Regions from separate parts of the Priestia sp. JNUCC 25 genome, predicted to be linked through region 1. Evidence: a T-box and tRNA genes for the amino acid it is inferred to sense, from the RefSeq annotation. Region 1 holds a T-box; the other holds one or more tRNA genes.
What was found. The T-box of region 1 lies ahead of leuS (leucine--tRNA ligase). A T-box ahead of a tRNA ligase gene usually reads a tRNA of that ligase, here a tRNA-Leu.
Positions count from the first base shown of each region.

Region 1 (9,458 bases):
ATCGTCATATTTCGGTTACCGTTGGACAAACGAATGTCCTTAATGAAGCAGGGAGCATTGGGCATAAAACGAAGCTGACTGCTCTTCTTATTTTATGTACGGGGTATGTCTTATGCTGGGTTGCGTATGTTCAGTGGCAAACAACGATTGCTACGCATACGCGTGAGCTGAATATACCTCTTTCTAGCTACAGTTTGCTTTGGACGATTAACGGGATTTTAATTGTAGTCGGTCAGCCTTTGATCGTACCCATCATTCAAAAAGTAGCAAAAACGTTAAAAGTACAGGTCCTAATTGGAACGGTTATTTTTGTGGCTTCTTTTGTTATCGTGGTGAATGCTACAACATTTCCGCAGTTCTTAACAGCAATGGTTGTGTTAACAATTGGAGAAATGTTCGTTTGGCCAGCCATTCCAGCTGTTGCAAGTCAGTTGGCTCCATCTGGAAAAGAGGGATTTTATCAAGGCGTAGTTAACAGCATGGCTACTGCAGGTAAAATGATTGGTCCTCTCTTTGGAGGCGTTATTTTCGATGCGTTTAATATGTCTACGCTGTGCTATTTATTAATTGGGCTATTGCTATTCAGCATGTGTACAACATGGATATACGATTATAAATTAAAAGAAAAACGTCAGCGTTCATTAACCATCTCTAAATAAATAGAGGTGGTTTTATTTTTGACTGTTAAATAAACGTAGGAATGTCTTCAGTATTCCTTTAATAATATAGTAAGGGTTGTGACAAGCAAAGAAAGGAGTATATACCTGTAAATATGTAAGCGTTTTCTAATTATATGAATTCATGGGGGGCTAAACATGCTTAGTATGATTGGATTAATTGGAGGATTATTGCTGCTCATTGTATTAACGATGAGAGGCATGAATTTATTTATAGCAGGTCCGCTCAGTGCTTTAGTTGTTGCGTTAACAAGCGGAATGCCTTTATTTCCGCAGCTGGTGAAAGAAGGAGAAGCAAATTTTGTTGGAAATTACATGTCTGGTTTCACAGGATTTATTGCTTCTTGGTATTTAATGTTTCTATTGGGCGCCGTCTTTGGAAAAGTGATGGAAGACAGCGGGGCTGCTGATAGTGTTTCTCGCTGGATTGTTAGTAAACTAGGAATGAAAAGAGCAGTGTTGGCGATTGTCCTTGCCTGTGCGGTTTTAACATACGGAGGGGTCAGTCTGTTTGTAGTAGCATTCTCTGTCTATCCAATGGCTTTAAGCTTATTCAAACAAGCCGATTTGCCGAGGCGGTTTATCCCTGCTGCTTTAGCATTCGGTTCAGTTACGTTTACGATGACCTCAGCTGGGTCGCCTGAAATCCAAAACTGGATTCCAATTGAATATTTGAAGACTAGTCCGTATGCAGGATGGGAAGTTAGTTTAGTTGTAGCAGTAGTGATGGCTGTATTCGGCTACTGGTGGTTAAAGCGCTTGATTTCAAAAGCAGTTAAAAATGGAGAGCGTTTTATATCACGCGAGAAAGATCCAGTAGTAACGGAAAATCAGTCTCTTCCTAATCCTTTATTAAGTTTGCTTCCGCTTGTGGTCGTGCTCATTATTTCTTTTGCACTTCATAAGCCACTTCAGCAATCTGCGTTGATTGTCGCACTTTTAAGCGGGATCATTGTCACTTATATTGTGAACCGAAAGCATTTTAAAGGATTTTGGAATGCAGCTTCAGAAGGAACGCTGGGTGCGTTAATTGCTATTGGGAATACAGCCGCTGTCGTAGGTTTTGGAGGAGTTGCTAAGGCTGTTCCCGCGTTTGGAGTGGCTGTAGATGCCATGACGCATATTCCAGGAAGTCCGTTGATTGGGGGAGCTATTGCCGTGAGTGTTATCGCGGGGATGACAGGTTCGGCTTCAGGAGGTCAGGCGATTGCTTTGCCAATTTTAGCGCCTCACTATCTAGATGCTGGTGTAAATCCAGAAGCTCTCCATCGCGTAGTAGCTATTTCCTCTGGAGTATTAGATTCCTTGCCTCATAATGGTTATGTCGTAACAACAATTAATTCTATTTGCGGAGAAACTCATAAAGATGCGTATGGATCAGTTGCAGCAATGACGGTGATTGTGCCGCTTGTTGGTCTTGTACTTGCGATTATCCTGTTTTCTTTTGGGTTGGGCATTTAATAATAGCAGCTAAAGGAAGCAGGGACAGGAATAAAAGTATTTTAGTTGAAGGAAGATCCGAACGATGAATCGTTCGGATTTTTTCATGTTTATGGTGCACGTAGGTTTCATTTGTTTAGGTGCTTCTAGCTGTGGAGTGGAGGGAAAGACAAAGACAAAGACTCCTGAAATAGGTGAGACCCCGCATGAGTGTAAGCAACGAGGAGGCTCATCGGCTGCCCGCGGAAAGAGAAGTCTTGCACGGAAATCAACAGTGGTGTAACCAAGAGATTCATACTAGCGCATTTATCCCATTTGTTCGTCTTTAAATTGGATTGATTTAATTATGTCTCAATCCTTTTTTGTTTGGCCGTGGATGTATGTTTTTGGGAGAAGTTGTTCATATATAAGAATGAAAGAGAGGATTTAGCAACAAAGCAGTGCTGCAGTGCAGAAACTTTTACAAAATCCGTTGAACAACTTGCAGTTTACGAACATATTATTTACAATACAAGGTAGTATGATGTAAAAACTATGATAAGGAATAGTAGTGAACGAAGCGAGCTAAGAGAGTTGACGGTTGGTGCGAGTCAGCAAACGAGCGTTCATGAACTCACCTTGGAGTTGTAAATGTGAAGTAAAGTAACATTTGCCGTCTATCCGCGTTAAGGAAAATGAGTGAGTACATAATTGTGCTAATTTGGGTGGTACCGCGGGAAGTTTATTCAACCTCTCGTCCCTTTGTTTGAGGGATGAGGGGTTTTTTAGTTTAATTAAATACAGCTGGAGCGTACAAGGAGGATTATGTATGGCTTTTAATCATGAAAAGATCGAACAAAAATGGCAAAAAGTTTGGGAAGAAAATAAAACATTTAGAACAACAGAAGATGAAGGAAAGCGTAAGTTTTACGCATTAGATATGTTCCCTTATCCATCTGGCGCTGGTTTACACGTTGGGCATCCAGAAGGTTATACAGCAACGGATATTTTATCTCGTATGAAGCGTATGCAAGGATACAATGTACTTCATCCGATGGGATGGGATGCATTCGGACTACCTGCTGAACAGTATGCATTAGATACAGGAAACGACCCGGCTGAATTCACTGAACTTAACATTAATAATTTCCGTCGTCAAATCAAATCGTTAGGTTTCTCTTACGATTGGGAGCGAGAAATTAATACAACTGATCCAAACTACTACAAATGGACGCAGTGGATTTTCTTACAGCTATATAAAAAGGGCTTAGCTTATGTGGATGAAGTAGCTGTTAACTGGTGTCCTGCTCTAGGAACAGTACTTGCGAACGAAGAAGTGATTGACGGCAAAAGTGAGCGTGGGGGACATCCGGTTGAGCGTCGTCCAATGAAGCAGTGGATGCTTAAAATCACAGCTTATGCAGATCGTTTACTAGAAGATTTAGATGAGCTTGATTGGCCAGAAAGTATTAAAGAAATGCAGCGCAACTGGATTGGCCGCTCTGAAGGAGCTCACGTGCACTTCACAATCGATGGATACGACGACACGTTTACTGTGTTCACAACGCGTCCTGACACGCTATTTGGGGCAACGTATGCCGTTTTAGCACCTGAACATCCGTTTGTGGAAAAAATTACAACAGCCGAACAAAAAGAAGCAGTAGAAGCGTATTTAGATCAAATTAAAAGCAAAAGCGATTTAGAACGTACAGACTTAGCCAAAGACAAAACTGGCGTATTCACTGGTGCTTATGCAATTAACCCTGTAAACGGCGAGAGAATGCCAATTTGGATTGCTGACTATGTTCTAATGAGCTATGGCACCGGTGCAATTATGGCTGTTCCGGCTCATGATGAGCGTGATTATGAATTTGCTGTTAAATTTGAACTGCCTATTAAAGAAGTAGTAGCGGGCGGAGACGTTTCAAAAGAAGCTTATACAGGCGACGGCGAGCACGTTAATTCAGACTTCTTAAATGGTTTAGATAAAGAAGAAGCAATTTCAAATATGATTCAGTGGCTTCAAGCAAATGAAAAAGGTGAAAAACAAGTAACATACCGTCTGCGTGACTGGTTATTCAGTCGTCAGCGCTACTGGGGTGAACCAATTCCTGTTATCCACTGGGAAGATGGCACAACGACTGCAGTTCCTGAAGATCAGCTTCCGCTTGTGTTACCAAAAACGACTGAAATCAAACCGTCAGGCACAGGTGAATCTCCGTTAGCAAACATTGATGACTGGGTGAATGTTGTAGATCCGGAAACAGGCAAAAAAGGGCGCCGCGAAACAAATACAATGCCTCAATGGGCAGGCAGCTGCTGGTATTACTTACGCTACATTGATCCGACAAACAGTGAAGCGTTAGCAGATGCAGATAAATTAAAAGAATGGTTGCCGGTTGATATTTATATCGGTGGAGCTGAACACGCTGTTCTTCACTTATTATATGCTCGTTTCTGGCATAAGTTTTTATATGATATCGGCGTAGTTCCAACAAAAGAGCCGTTCCAAAAACTGTTTAACCAAGGTATGATTCTTGGAGAAAACAACGAAAAAATGAGTAAGTCAAAAGGTAACGTTGTAAACCCAGACGAGATCGTAGAAAGCCACGGAGCAGATACGCTTCGCCTTTATGAAATGTTCATGGGGCCTTTAGATGCATCAATCGCTTGGTCAACAAAAGGGCTTGATGGTGCACGCCGTTTCTTAGATCGTGTATGGCGCTTACTTGTTGACGATAACGGTGAATTAAGCAGCAAGGTTCAAGAAAGCAATGACACTACGCTTGAACGCGTGTATCACCAAACGGTGAAAAAAGTAACGGAAGATTACGAAGGCCTCCGTTTTAATACAGGTATCTCTCAGCTTATGGTATTCATCAATGATGCATACAAAGTTGACGTGCTGCCAAAGCAATACGTAGAAGGATTTGTGAAGCTATTAGCACCAATTTGTCCTCATACGACTGAGGAATTATGGAGCAAACTAGGTCACGAAGATACAATTTCGTATGAGGCTTGGCCTGCGTTTGACGAAGCGAAACTTGTAGATGATGAAGTGGAAATTGTCGTTCAAATTAACGGTAAAGTACGTGCGAAAGTAAACGTACCTGCTGAGGCATCTCGTGAAGAGCTTCAAGATATTGCAATGGCTAATGAAGATGTTAAAGAGTTCATTGAAGGTAAGACAGTGCGCAAAGTGATTGCTGTGCCTGGTAAATTAGTAAACATCGTAGCTAATTAAGTATTGATGTAGAACAGAACTCCTGACTAAAGAGCTGTCAGGGGTTCTGTTCTAGACCTAAGCGCCTGATGTCCGCCTTTCGGGTTAACATCAGGCGCTTAGTTAAATCTTTAACTACGATTGGAAAAGCTTAGGCAGGCTTGCTGCTTAAGCTTTTCTTATTTTGTGGCATAAAGGTATTTGAATTTGCTACAATAGCGATAGCAAGCTGAATGAAAGAATAGAGAGGAATGACGAAGATGGAAGAAGTAAAAGTAATTACGCCTGAAGAACTTCAAAAACGTGTTGAAAATGGAGAAGAACTTCATTTAGTTGATGTTCGCGAAGATGAAGAAGTAGCAGAAGGAATGATTCCAACTGCTAAACACATTCGTATGAATGATATTCCAGCTAATGTGGATTATTTCGATAAAGACAAAGAATATATTTTCATTTGCCGTTCGGGCCGCCGCAGTGAAAACGTATGTTACTACCTTCAAGAACAAGGATATAAAGTAACAAATATGGCTGGCGGTATGTTAGAGTGGGAAGGAAAAACGGTTAATAAATAAAAAAGAGGCTGAGACAAAAGTATCTTAGCTGAAGTGAAAAATGAACCATTGATCAACATGTTTGATTAGTGGTTCATTTTTTTTTGTTATGGTGAACATAGGTTTTATTTGTTTCGTTTCTTCTAGCAGTTGATTGGAAGGCAAGGCGACGACTCCTGCGAGAAAAGCGGAACAGGTGAGCCCCCCAGGAGCGCAAGCGAGGAGGAGGCTCACCGGCCGCCCGCGGAAAGCGAATTCTTGCAAGGAAATCGACTGCCGTGTTACAAGCGGTTCAGCTCATGTATCCCATTTGTTCGTCTTTAGATTGAATTAATTTAGTTATGTCTCAACCTCTTTTTTGAATGAAACTTCTGCCATCCGACTAAAATGATAGCAGGAAAACAAATGATGACTAAATCTATAAAAGCCCTCATAAAAATAGAGGTAGTAAGAGATTGAAAATCCGTACAAAAACCATCATCAAGAGAAACAGTCCATTCTGATTGAAACAAATTTGATAGGACAAGGTGGTAGAAGCTGTGATACAAGTAAAAATGTTTGATAAAGAGCATGAAAAAGATTTAGAATTTGCGGTGAATCGATTTTTACGGAAATTAGAGGATGAAGACGTCGTTGATATTAAATACCAAGTGACAGTGGATGTTGATCGTGATGAGCAGGTGTACTGTTTTTCAGCCATGGTTATGTATAAAGCCTAGCATATTATGCTAGGCTTGTTGCAAATTCTCCTGCATTACTGCCAGCCAAACGGCCTGTTACAAGAGCAGAAGTGATATTGTATCCTCCAGTATATCCGTGGATATCAAGAATTTCCCCGCAGAAGTAAAGGCCTTGCATAAATTTCGAAGACATTTCTTTTGGGTGAATTTCTTTAACGGATACGCCGCCTCCTGTTACGAATGCTTTTTCTAAAGAAAGCGTGCCGTTTACAGCAAATTCAAATCGTTTGCACAGTCTTGCAAATTCTCTCAGTTTCTCATGCTGAAGCTGTCCTGCTAGCGCTTGGCTATCAATGCCTGCTTGCTCGAGTAAAAACAATAGATAGCGTTCAGATACAAAACCTTTTAAGACATTTTTAATTGCTTTTTTCGGCTCTTCTTTTGTTGTTCTGACTAATTGTTGGAAAATATCTTCTTCGTTTTGGCTAGGAAATAAATCAAGAGACATTTGAACAGTGTTGCTTTTTTGTTTCTTTAACTCTTTAACAACATATTGGCTGCAGCGAAGAGCGGCAGGGCCAGAGATGCCAAAGTGAGTGAAAATCATATCCATTTGATGAGTAATGACAGGTTTGCCTTTTTTATTAAGCACGCTTAGTCCTACATTGCGAAGCGATAGACCTTGAAGCGTTTTGGTTTTAATAAAGTGTTCGCTAGATGTAATAGGAACTTCTGTTGGGTAAAGTTCAGTAATTTTATGCCCCGCATCTTTTGCCCATTGATAACCGTCTCCTGTCGAACCTGTATGAGGTACTGATTTTCCACCTACTGCAATCACAACGCTTTTCGTTTGGATTGCTTCCCCGTTTTGAAGCACAACTTCTTTTACCGTGTTATTCTCATAGTTTACGCGTTTAACGGCTGTGTTTGTGCGAATCGTCACACGAAGACGGTGAAGTTCGCTAATTAATGCGTCAACAACAGATTGCGCTTTATTGCTGACCGGAAACATACGACCGTGATCTTCTTCTTTTAATTTAATTCCAAGGCCTTCAAAATAAGAGATGATATCTTCGTTATTAAAAACAGAAAACGCACTGTATAAAAAGCGTCCGTTTCCTGGAATGTGTTTAATAAGTTCATCAATGGGAAGACGGTTTGTCACATTACAGCGTCCGCCTCCAGAAATGGCAAGCTTTCGTCCAAGTTTATTGCCTTTATCAATTAATAATACGTTTGCACCTGACTCACCAGCTGCAATCGATGCCATCAAACCAGAAGGTCCTCCTCCGATTACGACTACATCATATATCATACTTTCACCAACCTGTCTATTCTTAAAAAATTTTAGTTTGTTCACTGACAAATCTCTCAACATTGGATAAAATGGGCTATAGTCTTTGTTTTTTAGTTTGTTGACGAGTGCGAGTGAGTATAAGACCTTTCTTAGTGTATACTGTCACTTGCTTCTTTTCAATTCTATCATTATTATCATTATGTAACATTAAGTATCGGAGGCAAACGTATGTCTGATTCAAAATTGTTAAGAGGGACCTTTGTGCTAACGCTTGGCACCTATGTATCCCGAATCTTGGGAATGATTTATTTATTTCCATTTGCGATCCTTGTTGGAACCGTAGGGGGAGCACTGTTTGGTTACGGATATAACCAATATGCTATTTATTTAAGTATTGCTACAGCCGGTATGCCAATGGCCGTATCGAAATTTGTATCAAAATATAATGCACTCGGTGATTACTATACGAGTAGAAGAATGTACCGGGCCGGCATGAAATTAATGCTTGTCACAGGAATACTTGCATTTTTACTTTTATATTCGTTAGCTCCTGTTATGTCTAGAATTACACTGGGAGGTTCTGATTTAAATAACTCCTTAGAAGATGTAGTAATGGTTATGCGAATGGTTAGTGTTGCGTTAATTGTAGTACCGATGATGAGTTTAATGCGAGGATTTTTCCAAGGTCACCAGTCTATGGGACCAACAGCTGTTTCACAAGTAGTTGAACAGCTTGTGCGGGTTGTCTTTTTATTGGCATCTACCTATATCGTCATCAAAGTTGTCCATGGAAGTCTTGCATTAGCCGTTGGATTTGCTACGATGGGGGCTTTTGTAGGAGCTCTTGCTGGACTGGCTGTATTAATTTGGTATTGGAAAAAACGAAAGCCTTATCTTGATAAAATGGTGAACGAGCAGACGGTAACGCCTACGCGTATTTCTACCGTATCCATTTTTAAAGAGCTGCTTACGTATTCATTGCCATATGTCTTTGTCAGCTTGGCTATTCCGCTTTATCAGTATGTGGACCAATTCACATTTAACCGTGCGATGGTAGCGGCTGGACAAAAAGAAATAGCAGAGTCAATGAACGGAATTGTTCAGTCTTATGTTCCAAAGCTTGTGATGATTCCCGTTTCATTAGCTACTGCGTTCGGTTTGACTCTTGTACCAACGATTACACGTTCCTTTGTGAATAAAGATTATAACGTACTGCAAAAGCAAATTGATCAAACATATCAAACGATTATGTTTCTTGTGCTGCCAGCATCTGTAGGATTAATGGCTTTAGCTGGCCCAGCCTATACGTTTTTCTTTGGAACAGATGCATCGGATGCGGGTGGAAATGTCTTGCTTTACTATGCACCGGTAGCTTTATTGTTCTCATTTTTTACGGTTAATGGAGCTATTTTACAAGGAATCAACAAACAAAAATATGCTGTTTTAAGTCTATTATTTGGATTGATTGTGAAAATTGTCGTGAACGTTCCATTTATTCTTATGTTCCACGAGATTGGTTCAGTTTTAGCGACAGCACTAGGCTATATCGTATCTCTTGTTTATATGTTTGCGCTTATTCAAAAACACGCAAAATATAACTACAGTGAGTTT
Region 1 covers NZ_CM132211.1:4,641,309-4,650,766, reverse strand. Annotated here, with positions in the region: gene JNUCC25_RS24345 (MDR family MFS transporter) at 1-659, shown strand, start outside; gene JNUCC25_RS24340 (GntP family permease) at 816-2,138, shown strand; gene JNUCC25_RS24335 (hypothetical protein) at 2,203-2,400, shown strand; T-box leader at 2,643-2,861, shown strand; gene leuS (leucine--tRNA ligase) at 2,926-5,340, shown strand; gene JNUCC25_RS24325 (rhodanese-like domain-containing protein) at 5,580-5,891, shown strand; gene JNUCC25_RS24320 (sporulation protein Cse60) at 6,410-6,589, shown strand; gene JNUCC25_RS24315 (BaiN/RdsA family NAD(P)/FAD-dependent oxidoreductase) at 6,594-7,865, opposite strand; gene JNUCC25_RS24310 (putative polysaccharide biosynthesis protein) at 8,076-9,458, shown strand, end outside.

Region 2 (9,458 bases), 830 kb from region 1:
CTTCTTTTTTAGCAATTTCATCATATTCTTTACGCGCCAGAGAAATATAATTCAGGTAACGCTCTCGATCCTCAGCAGAAATAGACGCATGCTGTGCTAACCCTTCTTTCAATGAACGCAGTACATCTAATGCATTGATTGATTTAATATCTTTTCGAATGATGGTAGATGAAATGCGATTAATGACATAACGAGGATCAATACCACTCATTCCTTCATCCGTATACTCTTTTTGTAACTCTTCTACGTCTGCATCGTTATAGCCTTCTACAGATTGACCGTCGTATAGGCGCATTTTCTTTAATAAATCGATATCGCCTTTTTTAGGCTCTTTTAATCTCGTTAATGTAGTAAAGATAGACGCAATACGTAACGTATGAGGGGCAATATGAACATCTGATACGTCACTTTCACGAATCATTTTGTCATAAATTTTTTCCTCATCACTCACTTTTAAGTTATATGGAACAGGCATTACAATAATTCGTGAATGCAAAGCTTCATTTTTCTTATTGGAAATAAACGAGCGATACTCTGTTTCATTTGTATGCGCTACGATTAATTCATCTGCACTAATTAAAGCAAATCTTCCTGCTTTAAAGTTTCCTTCTTGGGTTAAAGAGAGTAAATGCCATAAAAATTTCTCATCACATTTTAACATCTCCTGGAACTCCATCATTCCCCGGTTTGCTTTATTAAGCTCTCCGTCAAAGCGGTAAGCACGCGGATCTGACTCAGATCCATACTCTGCAATTGTTGAAAAGTCAATGCTTCCTGTTAGGTCGGCAATGTCTTGAGATTTCGGATCAGAAGGACTGAACGTTCCAATTCCAGTTCGTTTGTCCTCTGAGAAGAAAATGCGTTCGATAATGACGTCTTCAATTCTGCCGCCATACTCTTCCTCTAATCGCATTGTATTTAAAGGAGATAAGTTTCCTTCGATTCGGATACCATACTCTTCAAAGAAGTCTTTACGTAAATGATGTGGAATTAAATGCAGCGGATCTTCATGCATTGGGCATCCTTTAATAGCGTAAACAGCTCCTCGATCAGTAAGCGAATAAGCTTCAAGCCCTCTTTTTAACATGGTCACTAGCGTCGATTTACCACCACTTACTGGACCCATTAAAAGTAAAATACGTTTACGAACATCTAAACGCTTTGCAGCGGGATGAAAATATTCTTCCACCAAGCGTTCTAGCGAATCTTCAAGTCCAAACATTTGTCCACTGAAAAATTTATAATGTCTTTTACCATTTACCTCTTCAATTCCTGCATCCTTTATCATGTTGTATACTCTAGAGTGTGCAGGCTGAGCAATTAAAGGCTCATCTTTAATCAGCTTTAGGTACTCTTCAAATGTCCCTTCCCACTTAAGACGATTCTCTTCTTCGCGGTATCTTTCAACTTTCTTTAATATATCCATTAAAGGACCTCCCCTACTAGTTATGGTGCTAGTGAACAAGATTAATACAATCTATGCAGCAAAATGTTTGAACATGCTTTTTAAATTGTAAAATTCAGAAATTTGTCCTTGCTAGGCATTCACAGTGAAGTATTTATTAGCTATAATAAAAGAGTAAGAAGGAACGGTTAAACTTTGTTAGAGAACTTATGTCTCTAGAAGAGTTATTTTGTCATTATTATCATCATGGGATATGGGAAGTCGGTTTTAACTGCAGTAGCTGTATAATCCTTTTAATTACATTGAGGAGGAAAATCAATGCGCTTACTTTTAGTATTAGGAGTAACAATTGCTTTTTTAGCATCCATCTTCAGAGCGGGATACAATGATAAACCGGGCGTTAAAAAATAACCACTACATATCATCGTCGACATAAATAAAAAAGCGAGGTTCAATAAAATTTGAACCTCGCTTTTTACTTAAGATAAACCAGCATAATTTTGTTGACGCAGCGCTTCATAGATTAAAATAGCTGCTGTATTAGATAAATTTAAAGAACGAACATTTTCTGTCATCGGTAAACGAAGACATCTTTCCATGTTCTCTTCAATAATGTGCTTTGGCAGACCCTTTGTTTCTCTTCCAAATACGAAGAAATGATCCTGCTCTAAGTCACTATAATCAAATGTTGTATGTGGCTGCTGACCAAATTTTGTGATGAAGTAGAAACCTGCTTCAGGATACTTTTCGAATACTTCTTCTAATGAATCATGATACACCACATTTACAAATTCCCAGTAATCCAATCCAGCTCGCTTTAACATTTTATCATCTGTTGAAAAGCCTAACGGCCGAACTAAATGCAGCGTCGTATTTGTTGCTGCACATGTTCGCGCAATATTTCCTGTATTTGCTGGAATTTCTGGTTGAAATAACACTACGTGTACTCCCACAAATTTTCACCTCTGCTAACAAATCTATTCATCATTATACCACTAACTTGCTAAAACGAAAGACTTACCGATCAACGATATGGAAAAAATCATACTTAATCTTTGGCGTGTAAGCCGTTGAATCTTCATAGGCCCAATATCTCATTCGACTATTATACGTGTTCGCATTCACAAGAGGCATACCGTGACCGTCTTTTGCTACAACAATCGTCGTATGATTCCATCTTCCATCTCCTTCAAAATCGTAGCAGATAACGTCTCCCGGGACAAGTTCTCTTGCTGAAGATTTCCTCACAGCCCGAAGTCCTGATTTAGAGTTACTTAAATAGCTGTGCATGGAATGAGCAACTGCCCAGCTATAGCTCCAGGCGTTCCCTCTCATCCACCATCCGTTTGCTTTTTTAGGATATCCCCGCATCGGCGCCTTTCCTGCATGCAAACACTGTGAGATATAGTTGGTGCAGTTTACCTCAAACTGCTTATAACTTTCATTAGGTTTATCCCAATATTTTTCTGCATACTGAACAGCCGCAAGACGATCATAATAAGAGGCTCTTTCTTCGTCTTCCTCTACTTCTTCCACATCCATTTCAACCTCATCTTCAAAAAAGTCCTTTACCAGCAGCTCATCTTGAATAAGCGTATCTTTATAAAAAAGAGCTAAACGATCTTCAATTTCTTCTTCTATATAGAAAAAATCGTTTTGTTTTAAAAATGCCTGAATGTGCACCTTATATAATACTCTAGTTTCTTCCTGATCCGTATGAGCAGATTGAATAGAACCTTTCATATTACATTTTAAAACATCAACTTCTCTTTTTTTTATAAGAGACCGCTTTAGCTCACACTGCTGTTCAATGAAAGGCTTGAAGTCTTCATGCAGCTCACCTTTTACATAGCTGTCCGCACGTGCTTTAATTAAAGTATATAATACATTCCTTTTTGTTAGCATAATGTCACCACTTTTCTAAGCGTTTATTATACGCTATGACTCATTAGCTAACTTTATCAATAAAAATACGGTTTAGATCTCTTGAAGCATCTCTATACCTTTTGACATTTCTTCAATTACTTCTTGGTCCTTTTCTTTTTCTCTTAAGTTCATAAGTGTATCTAACGCTTCTTTATCGCCAATTTTGCCTAACGCCCATGCCGCTGTTCCTCGAATGACAGGGCGAACGTCATTTTTAATTAACTCAATTAAATCTGGAACGGCGGTTTGATCTTTAAAATGGGCCAGTGCAATAATGGCATTACGCTGAATTGGCTTTTTCCCTCTCCAAGAACCTGAAACATGTCCAAATTTCTCTTTGAACTCACGATTACTCATCGTTAAGAGCGGTTTTAATTTAGGCTTCGCAAGTTCTGGGTCAGGCTCCATCTCAGGGTGAAAATGAAAGTCTTTTCCTTTATTTTCAGGACACACAGTTTGACATGTATCACAGCCATATAAACGATTGCCTAATTTACTTCGAAATTCTTCAGCCAGAAACCCTTTTGTTTGGGTTAAAAAAGCAATGCATCGCTGCGAATTCAGCTGACCGCCTGTTACAAGCGCACCCGTAGGACACGCATCAACGCACTTATTACAAGTACCACAACCGTCCTCTATCGGTTTATCAGGAGGAAACGGGATATCTGTTATCATTTCTCCTAAATACACGTAGGAACCGAATTCAGGTGTAATAATGGCACAGTTCTTACCGCTCCAGCCAATACCAGCTCTTTCTGCTACAGCTCGGTCCGACAGCTCGCCTGTGTCTACCATCGATTGAAGGATAGCTGCAGGTACTTTTTCTTTTATGAAGGTTTCAAGCTTTTGAAGCCTATCACGTAGAACCGTATGATAATCTTGCCCCCAAGAAGCACGGCAAAAGATTCCTCGGCGATCTTCCTTTGTGCTCTTTGGTGCATCCTTTAATTTAGAAGGATACGCAAGTGCAATTGAAATAATAGATCTAGCTTTTGGAACAACTAATGTGGGATCTACTCTCTTTTCAATATCAGGTTCTTCAAACCCTGAAGCATAACCTAACTCTTGCTGTGCTAACAATCGATTCTTTAACTCATCAAACATAGAAGCACTCGCAAATCCAATCTTATCGATTCCAATCTCTTTGCTGTATGAAATAATTTCTTCCTTCAACTGATACGCATTCATAGTGAGTAATGGCCTCCTTTCTAAGAAATTCTATATATTCATGCATTGAACTGTTTTCTCGCTCAATGAAATGATAGGATGGTATCTATAAACGAACAAATACTAATTATAATAGAAAGGATCAAAAAAATGAACTTTACATTATCGCCCGCTATTAAACAGCTTTGCCCTTCTTTTAAAATGGGAATCATTCAGTATAAAAATATTGAAGTTGGTGATTCTCCTCAAATGCTAAAAGGACGTCTGCGCCTCTTTCAAGAATCCATTTATTTCGACCTTGAGTCAAAAAAAGTAACAGAATTCGAAGGTGTTAGCGAGTGGAGAAAGCTTTTCAAAACATTTGGAACTGATCCAAGTAAATACCGTCCTTCTATAGAAGCTTTAATTAGAAGAATAGGAAAACAAACGTATTTGCCTTCTATCAATTCTGCTGTGGACATTAATAACTTTTTTTCATTGCAATATGAAGTCCCAATTGGAATTTATGATTCCTCTAATTTAGAAGGCCCCATCGAATTTACTATCGGTAAAAAAGAAGAGTCTTATGAAGCTCTAAATGAACGTAATATTTCTTTAGAAAATAAAATCATTTCAAAAGATGCCCTAGGAGCTTTCGGAAGCCCTTATGTCGATTCTAACCGAGCGTACGTAACTGAAAAGACAACACAAGCTGTACAGTTCATTTATTTAAAGCCTTCACTTTCAGAAGAACAGGCTTATAAACTAACTAAATCCCTAAGTGACATGTTCATTCAAATTCACGGCGGCGAAGCAACCTATCAAGTCATTAACTGATGTACGTAAATATAGCGTCTATCTTGAAAAGATAGACGCTATATTTACGTTAAAAATAAAAAACGCAACATCTCAGCTTTGAAAGCGAGACACTGCGTTGTGATAACAATATGTATGGAGCGGGTGATGAGAATCGAACTCACGACATCAGCTTGGAAGGCTGAGGTTTTACCACTAAACTACACCCGCAAATATTATCAAAATTTGTCGACCGATAAGTAAAAATAAAAACAGGAATCATCCTGTCAAATAAAGCTAAAGTACCGATGGTCGGGGTCGAACCGACACTCCCGAAGGAACACGATTTTGAGTCGTGCGCGTCTGCCAATTCCGCCACATCGGCAAAATAAAAAAGGCAAGTTAAAATTATAAATGGTGCCGAGGGCCGGACTTGAACCGGCACGGTAGTCACCTACCGCAGGATTTTAAGTCCTGTGTGTCTGCCAATTCCACCACCCCGGCAGCTTGTAAATAAATGGAGGCGGCAACCGGATTTGAACCGGTGATAAAGGTTTTGCAGACCTCTGCCTTACCACTTGGCTATGCCGCCATTTACTCAAGACTAAATAACTTTATTAAAATTGGAGCGGAAGACGAGGTTCGAACTCGCGACCCCCACCTTGGCAAGGTGGTGTTCTACCACTGAACTACTTCCGCATATATGGCTGGGCTAGCTGGATTCGAACCAACGCATGACGGAATCAAAATCCGTTGCCTTACCGCTTGGCGATAGCCCAATATTGAAATATGCATATCATTTATAAATGGGGCGACTGATGGGAATCGAACCCACGAATGCCGGAACCACAATCCGGTGCGTTAACCACTTCGCCACAATCGCCACGTATATATGCAATGTTATTTTTATAATTGGCAGGGGCAGTAGGAATCGAACCCACACTGACGGTTTTGGAGACCGTAGTTCTACCTTTAAACTATGCCCCTGTAAATGGTGGAGGGGGGCAGATTCGAACTGCCGAACCCGAAGGAGCGGATTTACAGTCCGCCGCGTTTAGCCACTTCGCTACCCCTCCACAATAACTGTGGTGCCGGCAAGAGGACTTGAACCCCCAACCTACTGATTACAAGTCAGTTGCTCTACCAGTTGAGCTACACCGGCATTTTAAAAACAAATGTTTTTAAAATGGTGGCTCGGGACGGAATCGAACCGCCGACACAAGGATTTTCAGTCCTTTGCTCTACCAACTGAGCTACCGAGCCTTATTAAATTTAAAATGGCGGTCCCGACGGGAATCGAACCCGCGATCTCCTGCGTGACAGGCAGGCATGTTAACCGCTACACCACGGGACCACTTGGTTGCGGGGACAGGATTTGAACCTGCGACCTTCGGGTTATGAGCCCGACGAGCTACCGAACTGCTCCACCCCGCGATGATAATATATGGTGGAGGATGACGGGATCGAACCGCCGACCCCCTGCTTGTAAGGCAGGTGCTCTCCCAGCTGAGCTAATCCTCCACTATTATGTAGATAAAAATAAATGGTGACCCGTACGGGATTCGAACCCGTGTTACCGCCGTGAAAGGGCGGTGTCTTAACCGCTTGACCAACGGGCCACTGTGCTAATTAAATAAAAATGGCGGAGAGCAAGGGATTTGAACCCTTGAGACAGCGTTAACCGCCTACACGATTTCCAATCGTGCTCCTTCGGCCACTCGGACAGCTCTCCAAATGGCTCCACAGGTAGGACTCGAACCTACGACCGATCGGTTAACAGCCGATAGCTCTACCACTGAGCTACTGTGGAATAATAACAGCCTGGCAACGTCCTACTCTCACAGGGACAAAGTCCCAACTACCATTGGCGCTAAAGAGCTTAACTTCCGTGTTCGGTATGGGAACGGGTGTGACCTCTTCGCTATCGCCACCAGACATATTATATTATACATGATTTCCAAAAGAAAGCAAGACTTTTTTGAAAAGTTTTGTTCTCTCAAAACTAGGTAACAGTTTGCTGAGTAAAGCTTACGCTTTTAAAAGTTTGGTTAAGTCCTCGATCGATTAGTATCAGTCAGCTACACATGTCGCCACGCTTCCACCTCTGACCTATCAACCTGATCATCTTTCAGGGATCTTACTAGCTTGCGCTATGGGAAATCTCATCTTGAGGGGGGCTTCATGCTTAGATGCTTTCAGCACTTATCCCGTCCACACATAGCTACCCAGCGATGCCTTTGGCAAGACAACTGGTACACCAGCGGTGTGTCCATCCCGGTCCTCTCGTACTAAGGACAGCTCCTCTCAAATTTCCTACGCCCACGACGGATAGGGACCGAACTGTCTCACGACGTTCTGAACCCAGCTCGCGTACCGCTTTAATGGGCGAACAGCCCAACCCTTGGGACCGACTACAGCCCCAGGATGCGATGAGCCGACATCGAGGTGCCAAACCTCCCCGTCGATGTGGACTCTTGGGGGAGATAAGCCTGTTATCCCCGGGGTAGCTTTTATCCGTTGAGCGATGGCCCTTCCATGCGGAACCACCGGATCACTAAGCCCGACTTTCGTCCCTGCTCGACTTGTAGGTCTCGCAGTCAAGCTCCCTTGTGCCTTTACACTCTACGAATGATTTCCAACCATTCTGAGGGAACCTTTGGGCGCCTCCGTTACATTTTAGGAGGCGACCGCCCCAGTCAAACTGCCCACCTGACACTGTCTCCCGGCCCGATCAGGGCCGCGGGTTAGAATTTCAATACAGCCAGGGTAGTATCCCACCGACGCCTCCACCGAAGCTAGCGCTCCGGCTTCTCAGGCTCCTACCTATCCTGTACAAGCTGTACCAAAATTCAATATCAGGCTACAGTAAAGCTCCACGGGGTCTTTCCGTCCTGTCGCGGGTAACCTGCATCTTCACAGGTACTATAATTTCACCGAGTCTCTCGTTGAGACAGTGCCCAGATCGTTACGCCTTTCGTGCGGGTCGGAACTTACCCGACAAGGAATTTCGCTACCTTAGGACCGTTATAGTTACGGCCGCCGTTTACTGGGGCTTCGATTCAGAGCTTCTCCCAAAGGATAACCCCTCCTCTTAACCTTCCAGCACCGGGCAGGCGTCAGCCCCTATACTTCGCCTTGCGGCTTCGCAGAGACCTGTGTTTTTGCTAAACAGTCGCCTGGGCCTATTCACTGCGGCTCTCTCGGGCTATACACCCTACCAGAGCACCCCTTCTCCCGAAGTTACGGGGTCATTTTGCCGAGTTCCTTAACGAGAGTTCTCTCGATCACCTTAGGATTCTCTCCTCGCCTACCTGTGTCGGTTTGCGGTACGGGCACCTCCCGCCTCGCTAGAGGCTTTTCTTGGCAGTGTGGAATCAGGAACTTCGGTACTATAATTCCCTCGTCATCACAGCTCAGCCTTTATGATGAGCGGATTTGCCTACTCATCAGCCTAACTGCTTGAACGCGCATATCCAGCAGCGCGCTTACCCTATCCTACTGCGTCCCCCCATTACTCAAACGGCGGGGAGGTGGTACAGGAATATCAACCTGTTGGCCATCGCCTACGCTTTTCAGCCTCGGCTTAGGTCCCGACTAACCCTGAGCGGACGAGCCTTCCTCAGGAAACCTTAGGCATTCGGTGGACAAGATTCTCACTTGTCTTTCGCTACTCATACCGGCATTCTCACTTCTAAGCGCTCCACCAGTCCTTACGGTCTGACTTCACAGCACTTAGAACGCTCTCCTACCACTGACATCTAAGATGTCAATCCACAGCTTCGGTGATACGTTTAGCCCCGGTACATTTTCGGCGCAGAGTCACTCGACCAGTGAGCTATTACGCACTCTTTAAATGGTGGCTGCTTCTAAGCCAACATCCTGGTTGTCTAAGCAACTCCACATCCTTTTCCACTTAACGTATACTTGGGGACCTTAGCTGGTGGTCTGGGCTGTTTCCCTTTTGACTACGGATCTTATCACTCGCAGTCTGACTCCCATGGATAAGTCTTTGGCATTCGGAGTTTGACTGAATTCGGTAACCCGTTGGGGGCCCCTAGTCCAATCAGTGCTCTACCTCCAAGACTCTCACAACATGAGGCTAGCCCTAAAGCTATTTCGGAGAGAACCAGCTATCTCCAGGTTCGATTGGAATTTCTCCGCTACCCACACCTCATCCCCGCACTTT
Region 2 covers NZ_CM132211.1:405,387-414,844, reverse strand. Annotated here, with positions in the region: gene JNUCC25_RS02265 (PrkA family serine protein kinase) at 1-1,426, opposite strand, end outside; gene trmL (tRNA (uridine(34)/cytosine(34)/5-carboxymethylaminomethyluridine(34)-2'-O)-methyltransferase TrmL) at 1,885-2,358, opposite strand; gene JNUCC25_RS02255 (amidase domain-containing protein) at 2,423-3,310, opposite strand; gene queG (tRNA epoxyqueuosine(34) reductase QueG) at 3,383-4,519, opposite strand; gene JNUCC25_RS02245 (B3/B4 domain-containing protein) at 4,649-5,314, shown strand; tRNA gene JNUCC25_RS02240 (tRNA-Gly) at 5,430-5,503, opposite strand; tRNA gene JNUCC25_RS02235 (tRNA-Leu) at 5,576-5,657, opposite strand; tRNA gene JNUCC25_RS02230 (tRNA-Leu) at 5,688-5,776, opposite strand; tRNA gene JNUCC25_RS02225 (tRNA-Cys) at 5,791-5,864, opposite strand; tRNA gene JNUCC25_RS02220 (tRNA-Gly) at 5,897-5,971, opposite strand; tRNA gene JNUCC25_RS02215 (tRNA-Gln) at 5,977-6,051, opposite strand; tRNA gene JNUCC25_RS02210 (tRNA-His) at 6,080-6,155, opposite strand; tRNA gene JNUCC25_RS02205 (tRNA-Trp) at 6,186-6,259, opposite strand; tRNA gene JNUCC25_RS02200 (tRNA-Tyr) at 6,265-6,348, opposite strand; tRNA gene JNUCC25_RS02195 (tRNA-Thr) at 6,359-6,434, opposite strand; tRNA gene JNUCC25_RS02190 (tRNA-Phe) at 6,460-6,535, opposite strand; tRNA gene JNUCC25_RS02185 (tRNA-Asp) at 6,551-6,626, opposite strand; tRNA gene JNUCC25_RS02180 (tRNA-Met) at 6,630-6,706, opposite strand; tRNA gene JNUCC25_RS02175 (tRNA-Val) at 6,718-6,793, opposite strand; tRNA gene JNUCC25_RS02170 (tRNA-Glu) at 6,817-6,891, opposite strand; tRNA gene JNUCC25_RS02165 (tRNA-Ser) at 6,913-7,004, opposite strand; tRNA gene JNUCC25_RS02160 (tRNA-Asn) at 7,008-7,082, opposite strand; rRNA gene rrf (5S ribosomal RNA) at 7,092-7,207, opposite strand; rRNA gene JNUCC25_RS02150 (23S ribosomal RNA) at 7,317-9,458, opposite strand, start outside.
Region 2: it encodes a tRNA-Leu, which carries the amino acid that the T-box ahead of leuS (leucine--tRNA ligase) is inferred to sense. The anticodon was not compared.